3 regions of the Rahnella aceris genome follow, and region 2 is predicted to be linked to each of the others. Evidence: predicted binding sites of a transcription regulator. Region 2 holds the regulator's gene; each other region holds the start of a gene.
What was found. The regulator Fur, encoded in region 2, represses iron uptake genes when iron is present. The targets are predictions, from matches to a motif close to ATAATAATGAGAACNACTATCAA.

Region 1 (3,264 bases), on a different contig from region 2:
TCACCGCCACCATCAGCAGCAACGCGATGCCCGCGATCCACATCGCGCAGCGGTAAAGAATGTCCATCAGGGTGTGATAACTCGAAACCATAAATCCCCCGGCGAAAGATCAGAAAGAAGCAGCCCGCAGGCTGCCGGTGTCAGGGTTTACTTCACGTCAGCGATTTGCTGCATCAGATCCTGATGGTCTTTGCCGAATTCATCGCGCACGGATTGCGTGGCTTTGACATACGTCGCGGGGTCAATCTCATAGAATTTCACGCCGCCCGCTTTCATCGTGGCGAGGGCTTTCTCGTTATAGGCTTTCCACAGTTCGCGCTGTTCGTCCTGTGCTTCTTTCGCCAGTTTGAGGATTAACTGCTGGTCTTCCGGTTTCAGTTTGTCCCATTTCACTTTTGAATACAGGAACAGCTCTGGGATGATGAAATGGCGGCTGTAGGTGTAGTTTTTCACTACCGGCAGGTAGTTATGGGCGACAAAGGTTGGCGGGTTGTTTTCGGTGCCGTCAATGACGCCGGTCTGCATGCCGCTGAACACTTCACTGACGCCCATCGCCACCGGATTGGCACCCATCGCTTTCAGCGTTGCCAGCGCAATCGGACTGCCCTGTACGCGGATTTTCATGCCGTGCAAATCTTCCGGTTTCACCACCGGTTTTTTGGTGATCAGGTTACGCGTCCCGCCATCCATCCAGCCGAGAAAAACCAGTCGTGAATTCGGGTTGTTGGTGATTTTATCGCCGATTTCTTTACCGATCTGACCGTCGAGCACTTTGTGCATATGGTCTTCGTCGCGGAAAATATAGGGCAGGGTGAAGACATTAATTTCTGGCAAAATCGAAGCAACCGGCGTCATCGACACACGGATGATATCCAGCGCACCGAGCTGCGCCTGTTCAATTTCCTGCTTTTCATCTCCCAGCACGCCGCCCGGAAACGTTTTAATTTCGAGGCGTCCGTCTGTTTGCTTTTGCAGTTTTTCGCCCATGTGCTGGACGGCGACCACGTTGGGATAGCCTTGCGGATGCACGTCGGCGGCTTTCAGCGTTTGTGCTGACACGCCATGCGTAAATAAGAGGGTCGCGGAACTCAGGCAAAGGCTGAGAAGTGCTTTTTGCATTTTCATCAGTTTGTCTCCAGGGTACTCGGTAAGGGAAAGATAAATGTGAACAAGTATCGAACAGGACGGGCGCAGAGGCGTTGCCGGTTCATTTTGAAAAATGTCTGAATAAGCTTTTAAATGATAGGGATGCATGACGTGCCGGTGTGAGGTCTTCGCCAGTGAATGCACTTTATCCTATTTTTTGTTGTGCGGTATTTGAGCGTTATCACAAACTCGTAACAAATGTAAAAAGCTGTTGCTTAATATTTAAAACGTTGTTTTAACTTGAGTAATGAAGCTCAGATGATTGATTTACTGTGTGATTTTTTTTGAAAGTGTGACGGAGGTTAAATTGTTCAACCTTTGTACAAACAGGAAAAACCTTGTCATCTGTCAATGACACGTCGGGCGGCAGGCGGGACAATGTAAATAATAATGAGAACGACTATCAATTAGGCCTTTTTCTTTGATATCATTCGGCGTTATTCATTCCTTCTACACACTGATTCTGGCTGGAGGCGACGCGTGAAAACGGCTCGCAATAAGATGAAAGAGGCGACCTCATTACTGATGTCGTTAATGTTGGTTGCTGGTCTGAGCGGCAACGCGATGGCTGCACCTGCGACGCCGGCGGGACAAGCCGTCAATTCTGCAGCAACTCAACCTGCAACGGCTGACGCACCGGCGACCGGTGACGCAACGCCAGCTCCGGTGATGCAACCCGCGCCAGCAGAGACGGCACCCGTGATCCCAACCGATTTGTCTGTTATGGGCATGTACCATCACGCTGATGTGGTGGTGAAGACCGTCATGATCGGTCTGCTGCTGGCTTCTGTGGTCACCTGGGCATTGTTATTTAGCAAGGGTGCGGAAGTCTTCACGGGCAAACGCCGTATGCGCCGTGAATTTGATGCGTTGTCCTCCGTTCGTACGCTGGACGAAGCCGCCGAGCAGGCTGAAAGTTTCGCTGCCAGCAGCATCAGCGCGCAGATGATCCGCGATGCGCAGAACGAGCTGGAACTGTCTGCCGGATCGACTGACAACAACGGCATTAAAGAGCGTACCGGTTTTCGCCTTGAGCGCCGCGTCAGCGCCGCGGGTCGTTACATGGGCCGTGGCAACGGTATTCTGGCGACCATCGGAGCAATCTCTCCCTTCGTCGGCCTGTTCGGTACCGTATGGGGCATCATGAACAGCTTCATCGGTATCGCACAGACGCAGACTACCAATCTGGCGGTCGTCGCACCGGGTATCGCCGAAGCCTTACTGGCCACGGCTGTGGGTCTGGTTGCAGCCATCCCTGCGGTGGTCATCTACAATATTTTCGCCCGTACCATCACCTCTTACCGTCATCAGGTAGGCGATGTGGCGGCGCAGATTATCCTGTTACAGGGCCGTGATTTGGATCTGGCTGCCAGCGAAGGCAATGCGCCACGCGGTCAGACAGGTCAGTTACGCGTAGGGTAAGAACAGATTATGGCTATTCGGTTAAACGACGATATCGACGAAAGTGGTGAAATGCATGACATCAACGTCACGCCTTTTATCGACGTCATGCTGGTATTGCTGATCATCTTCATGGTGGCGGCACCGCTGGCCACCGTTGATGTGCGGGTGGATTTACCGGCTTCGACGGCAAAACAGCAGCCGCGTCCGGAGAAACCGATTTTCCTGTCGGTGAAAGCTGACAAGCAACTGTTCCTCGGCGACACGCCCGTGAACAGCGATAATATGACCGCGATGCTGGATCAGCGTACTCAGGGTAACAAGCAGAGTACGATTTTCTTCCGCGCGGACAAAAGTGTCGATTACGAAACGCTGATGAGCGTGATGGATAACTTGCGTAAAGCCGGTTACCTGAAAGTCGGGCTGGTGGGTGCAGAACAAACCGGTGCCGCTGCGGCGCAGTAAGTTGTGAATCAAATCAGACGCACAAAAAAGGCCAGCATTGCTGGCCTTTCGTTTATCCGCAAAACGGTAACTCAGGTTACCGGCGCCGGGTTAAACACCGCCAGCGCATTATGGATGCCCCAGGTGTCTGACCAGGTTTTTTTGCGGCCGCTGGCGATGTCCAGAATGAAGTGGAACAACTCCCAGCCCACATCCTCGATGGTGGCATCACCGGTCGCAATTGTCCCGGCATTGATATCCATCAGATCGTGC
Region 2 (3,264 bases):
TGCCCGATAAACTTATTTCCCAGTTAAGAAGGCGAGCAGAAGCATATTCTCCGCCGCACGAGTTTGCTATCATCTGCATTATTATTGCCTGCGTTGCAGAGCACTTCATTGAGAACAAGAGGTTAGGTAATCTTATGGCCGTTGTAGGTATCTTCTTTGGATCCGATACAGGTAACACCGAAAACATCGCAAAAATGATCCAGAAGCAATTGGGTAAAGATGTTGCAGAGGTGCATGACATTGCGAAGAGCAGCAAAGAGGATCTGGAAAAATTCGATATTTTGCTTATCGGCATTCCAACCTGGTATTACGGTGAAGCGCAGTGTGACTGGGACGACTTTTTCCCAACGCTGGAAGAGATAGATTTCGAAGGTAAGCTGGTGGCACTGTTTGGTTGCGGTGACCAGGAAGACTACGCCGAATATTTCTGCGATGCGCTGGGCACCGTGCGCGATATCATTGAGCCACGCGGCGCAGTGATTGTCGGACATTGGCCTACCGAAGGTTACCACTTTGAAGCATCTAAAGGCCTGGCGGATGATAAGCACTTCATAGGACTGGCAATTGACGAAGATCGTCAGCCCGAACTGACCAGCGAACGTGTTGATGCCTGGGTGAAACAGATCACAGAAGAACTTAGCCTTTCTGAAATTATTGGCTAAAAACCCTGTTGGCCCTGAGGATTTATTCTACAATTGAAGGGCCAAACTATTACTGAAATTAACAATTTAACTGCTACAAAATTGTAACTTTCGGTCGTATCAAGGTACACTGAGTTCCTCTGTTTTTTCTATTGATCAAGTCGTTGCATTCCAAATGTGACCGGCAATTTGTGATCTTTATTAACAGGCTGTCGTTGACGAGAATTGGCACATTGCGTTAAACGAAGAGACTAAACGAATAATTTTGTGCCGCCGATGCCACAGGCTGCATGCCTCAACTTGATTAGCACATAGTAACAGGACTGAATCCGCATGACTGACAACAACACCGCACTGAAGAAAGCCGGCTTAAAAGTCACGCTTCCGCGCCTCAAAATCCTGGAAGTGCTGCAAGCGCCGGAAGGTCATCACGTTAGTGCGGAAGATCTTTACAAGCAACTGATTGATATGGGTGAAGAAATTGGCCTGGCGACGGTTTACCGCGTTCTGAACCAGTTTGACGACGCCGGTATTGTCACCCGTCATAACTTCGAAGGCGGCAAGTCCGTATTCGAACTGACCCAGCAACATCACCATGACCACCTGATCTGTCTGGATTGCGGTCGTGTGATCGAATTCCGTGACGAATATATTGAAGGTCGTCAGCGTGAGATTGCTAAGAAACACGGTATCAAGCTCACCAACCACAGCCTGTATTTGTACGGTCACTGTGAAGCAGGCGATTGCCGCGAAGATGACTCTTTGCACAACGATAAACCTGCGCAGTAATCTGCACAGGCTTTGACTAAATTAACCGCTGAAAAGCGGTTTTTTTATGTCTGATATCGACGCAGATTGAGCCCGGATAGCAGGCATAAAAAACCCCGGCAAGCCGGGGTATGTTTCGCTGCTGAGATTCACGACTTAGGTGAATTGTTCGTTTTTATTTCCTGCCAGATTTTCCCGCAATCAGCAGCATATGCCTGACCGTCGCCAGTTTTACGCGCCGTCAGACATCGCTGGTAATCCAACACACGTACCGTTTCTTGTTCCGCAAATTGCTGGTGGGCTTTTTCCTGTTTCAGTTTATTCAGTAACACCTCGCAGGATGCCAGTTTGTCCGGATTGCCTTCTGACGTATTGATACAGGCACGGTAATCTTCCCGCGTTTGGGATATTTGTGCCTGATCGGCGGTGGGTGCACAACCGGCCAGCAAAACAGCCGAAACCATGATCATCAGTACTTTATTCATCGACATAGCGACCTCAGAAAATAGTAAATGGAGCGATAACGATGAATTTCACGTCTTTTTCATCCTGGAAAATGTTGCCGTAACCGCCGCCCCAGCTCGGAATATCCGAATGGTTGTCGTACTGGGTGTAATGCAGTTTGAACAACGTCCCTTTGGCGCGCCCTTCCTGAATGGTGTACAGCGCATCCAGGCTCCATGCGCTTTCTTTCAGACGCTGGCTCTGGTCATAAGCGGCGTTGGTGCTCGGTTTGGCATCCCAGGCATAGACGTACGAACCACCGACCGCGAAGCCCGGTAAATCCCATTTCGCCAGATCATACAATACGCCTGCATATACTGCTTTTTCACCGTTGGCGTTGAAGTCCGAGCGGTTGTCCCACCACACATCAAGACGGCCGTTTGAGGAAGAATAAGTCGGGGTCATGCGCTGCAGGAAGTAGCCCTGATTCCCTTCCGCTTTCACCATCGTCCCTTCCAGACGCCAGTTAAACTGCCCGGTGGTATAGCCAAAGGTCAGTGCCTGCAACCATGCCAGACCGTCATACAGACTGTTCGGATCATTCTTGTCACTGATGCGGTCTTCTGCACCATAGAACTGATAGCTGGTGGTCAGCGGATTGCCCAGCAGATCCATTTTGTACGAGGCCTTAGCAAAGTACTGATCGACATAACTTTCAGCCTGGCCAAATGCGCCTTCCAGTACGAAGTCATTTTTAAAATCATATTTCGCACCGAGCGAATGAATATAAGAAACGCCGGTTTTCTTGTCATTCTGGCGGAAATCATCCATTTCCAGATGCCACGGCGATTTATATTCATCAGCCCACATATAGGAGAAACTCAGTTCACCCGGGTCACCGAAATCGTGTTTATAACCGGCTTCCGCACCGCGATACGTACCCGGCATAAAGCTCCAGTGCGGTGCGATCAGCGTCTGTCCGGTAGGCTGAATATACCCTGCGTGCCCCCAGAATCCGCCGTATTTGAATTTACCGGCTGCCTTATAAAGACTGACCCCACTTTTATCCCCGGAGTAATCTTCGTCGTAGGCGCGGTTGCTGTTGGAAAAGGCGATTTCGTTGGGATGGCCGCTCTCGCTGCTCTCAGCCATTTCAATCGCCGTAAAGGCTGCGATATCAATACCAAACATGTCCCAGGCATAGCCGGAAGAAAAATCGAGGTTCAGGTTAGCGGTAGAATGCGAAAGGTTGGTTGTATAGTCTTTGTAGTGGTCACTCGCCGGATCCATGTCCTTGCGGTCACGTTCACGCTGCCAGTAGTACACACCGCCGGTCAGTGTGGAATCATCAATAAAACCGGCTGCTTTGGTCTCTTGTGAAAACATCATTCCGCCACCCAGTAAGGTGCCG
Region 3 (3,264 bases), 690 kb from region 2:
CACAGAGTCAGTGACTACGTAAAAAATATGGAGAGTCTTGCTGCAACCTTACAGGGTTTCAGCCATCATCTCGCCCCGGCAGGTTTTTAGCGGCACTTCTGGTGGAGTGCTTCAGGACAGACAGCTGCCGGACAACATCGCAAAAAATAAGAAGTGGAGAATGGAATGACAATGAACACACCGATGCTGGTGACGTTTTGTGTTTATATTTTCGGGATGATTTTTATTGGGCTCATCGCGTATCTACGAACCAAAAACTTTGATGATTATATTCTGGGCGGACGCAGTTTAGGCAGCGTGGTGACGGCGCTTTCAGCCGGTGCTTCTGACATGAGCGGCTGGCTGTTAATGGGATTGCCGGGGGCGATTTTTATTTCCGGGATTTCGGAAAGCTGGATCGCCATTGGCCTGACCATCGGCGCGTACCTGAACTGGAAACTGGTGGCAGGGCGGCTGCGTGTGCACACTGAAGCCAATAATAATGCGCTGACACTGCCGGATTACTTTACCCATCGTTTTGAAGATTCCAGCAAGCTGCTGCGCATTATCTCCGCGATTGTGATTTTGGTGTTCTTCACCATTTACTGTGCCTCCGGCATCGTGGCCGGTGCGCGTCTGTTTGAAAGCACCTTCGGCATGACGTACCAGACTGCACTTTGGGCTGGTGCGGCGGCGACCATCATTTATACTTTTATCGGCGGTTTTCTGGCAGTCAGCTGGACTGATACCGTGCAGGCCAGCCTGATGATTTTCGCGCTGATCCTGACACCGGTTATCGTCATCCTCGCAGTGGGCGGTATTGATACCTCGATGATGGTAATCAATGCCAAAAACCCTGAATACACCGATATGTTCAAGGGCATGAATCTGGTGGCGATTTTGTCATTGCTGGGCTGGGGACTGGGCTATTTTGGTCAGCCGCATATTCTGGCGCGCTTCATGGCGGCCGATTCTCACCGAACTATCCGCAGCGCGCGCCGTATCAGCATGACATGGATGATTTTGTGTCTGGCGGGCACCATTGCCGTAGGATTCTTCGGGATTGCTTACTTCAGCAATAATCCGGGCGAAGCGGGCAACGTGACGCAAAACGGTGAGCGCGTGTTCATCGAGCTGACGAAAATTCTGTTTAATCCCTGGATTGCCGGTATTTTGCTGTCCGCTATTCTGGCGGCGGTGATGAGTACCCTGAGCTGTCAGTTGCTGGTGTGTTCAAGCGCGATTACCGAAGATTTGTATAAAGCCTTCCTGCGCAAAGGCGCAAGCCAGCGCGAACTGGTGTGGGTAGGGCGTGCGATGGTGCTGGTTGTGGCGCTGGTCGCGATTGCGCTGGCCGCCAATCCGGAAAACCGTGTTCTCGGTTTAGTCAGTTATGCATGGGCCGGTTTTGGCGCAGCATTCGGACCGGTGATCCTGATTTCCGTGATGTGGAAACGTATGACGCGTAACGGTGCACTGGCAGGCATGATCGTCGGTGCCGTGACAGTGATCCTGTGGAAACAATACGGCTGGGCCGAACTGTATGAAATCATTCCCGGCTTTATTTTCGCGTCACTGGCTATCTGGATTGTCAGCCTGGCGGGGCGTAAACCTTCCGCCGCCGTGGAACAGCGCTTCACTGTTGCGGAAGCGGAATATAATACTATTTAACGGTTTTTTACTTTTATGACACTCAGACCGGGGGCATTCAGCCCCCGGTTTTCAGCATTTTCCGCCGGATAATCCCCCCGTCCTGATTTTTCCTGTCTATTTACCGATCACGCTTCAAAAAAAGGATCGGTTACCTCTTGTATTTCTTTTGGCAAGAATGATAATCACTATCGTTTCTTTTTACTTTTCTTTACAGAGACCTTACACATTCTGTTGTTCGTCAGAATTCAGGGCTCGGGAGCTCGTCATGTTCGTTCCGTTTCTCATTATGTTTCGCGAAGGGCTGGAAGCTGCACTGATCGTCAGCCTGATTGCCAGCTATCTCAAACGGACGCAACGCGGGCAGTGGCTCGGTGTGGTCTGGATTGGCGTTTTCATCGCTGCCGCACTCTGTCTGGCGCTCGGTCTTTTCATCAATGCCACGACCGGTGAGTTTCCACAAAAACAGCAGGAGCTGTTTGAAGGTATCGTCGCCGTCGTTGCGGTGTGCATCCTGACTTATATGGTGTTCTGGATGCGCAAAGTGTCGCGTTCTATCAAAGTGCATCTGGAAGGGGCGATTGATCATGCGCTGAATTCCGGCCGCGGTCAGGGCTGGGCACTGGTCGCGATGGTGTTTTTTGCGGTAGCGCGTGAAGGTCTGGAATCGGTGTTTTTCCTGCTGGCGGCCTTCCAGCAGGATGTCGGCATCGAAGCGCCGATCGGCGCAGTGCTCGGGCTTGGCGCGGCCATCGTGCTGGGTTTCCTGATTTACTACGGCGGGGTGAAGCTGCATCTGGCGAAGTTCTTCAAATGGACCAGCCTGTTCATTCTGTTTGTCGCCGCCGGGCTGGCTGCGGGGGCTATTCGCGCTTTCCACGAAGCCGGATTGTGGAACCGTATGCAGGATATTGCTTTTGATCTGAGCGGCACATTATCCACGCACTCTTTATTCGGCACGTTGCTGGAAGGGATGTTTGGCTATCAGGAAGCCCCGACGGTCAGCGAAGTCGCGGTGTACTTCCTGTATCTGATCCCTGCGCTGTTCCTGTTCTTTATGCCACAAGGTAAATCGCCTGTGGCCGCGCCGGCCTCTGCCGGGCAAAAAACACGACGTTGATCCTTAAACCTTTCCATCATCTTGCCTTTGTCACGGAGTTGTACATGACACATTTTCGCCGTAAAGCTTTACAGATTGCACTGTTATCCCTGCCGGCTTTTGCGCTGAGCGCCAATGTGCTGGCTGCTGATGTTCGTCAGGTCAAAATTGCTGTTAACGACAAACAATGTGAACCGATGGCGCTGACCGTGCCCGCCGGTAAAACCCAGTTTGTTATCCATAACAACAGTCAGAAAAACCTGGAATGGGAAATTTTGAAAGGCGTGATGGTGGTGGAAGAACGTGAAAACGTGGCACCGGGTTTCACGCAAAAAATGACGGCTAACCTTGAACCGGGCGAATACGACATGACCTGTGGCTTGCTGAGCAATCCGAAAGGCAAACTGACTGTCACCGCCGAGGGGACAGCCGCTTCCGGTAAGCCTGACGCCATGGCGCTGGTTGGCCCGATTGCGGAATACAAAGTCTATGTGACGCAGCAGGTCGCTGAACTGGTGGCGCATACCAAAGCCTTT

Region 1: the regulator Fur is predicted to act here: its motif matches at 1,531-1,553, upstream of exbB (tol-pal system-associated acyl-CoA thioesterase).
Region 3: the regulator Fur is predicted to act here: its motif matches at 1,802-1,824, upstream of efeU (iron uptake transporter permease EfeU).

What each region holds. Positions count from the first base shown of each region.
Region 1 is NZ_JAADJV010000005.1:90,784-94,047, reverse strand. Features, by position in the region: gene GW591_RS20710 (TRAP transporter small permease) at 1-91, opposite strand, end outside; gene GW591_RS20705 (TRAP transporter substrate-binding protein) at 148-1,125, opposite strand; gene exbB (tol-pal system-associated acyl-CoA thioesterase) at 1,648-2,568, shown strand; gene exbD (TonB system transport protein ExbD) at 2,578-3,012, shown strand; gene garD (galactarate dehydratase) at 3,084-3,264, opposite strand, start outside.
Region 2 is NZ_JAADJV010000001.1:2,342,413-2,345,676, forward strand. Features, by position in the region: gene fldA (flavodoxin FldA) at 135-662, shown strand; gene fur (ferric iron uptake transcriptional regulator) at 975-1,430, shown strand; gene chiQ (ChiQ/YbfN family lipoprotein) at 1,559-1,894, opposite strand; gene chiP (chitoporin ChiP) at 1,908-3,264, opposite strand, start outside.
Region 3 is NZ_JAADJV010000001.1:1,656,097-1,659,360, reverse strand. Features, by position in the region: gene putP (sodium/proline symporter PutP) at 166-1,650, shown strand; gene efeU (iron uptake transporter permease EfeU) at 1,898-2,749, shown strand; gene efeO (iron uptake system protein EfeO) at 2,794-3,264, shown strand, end outside.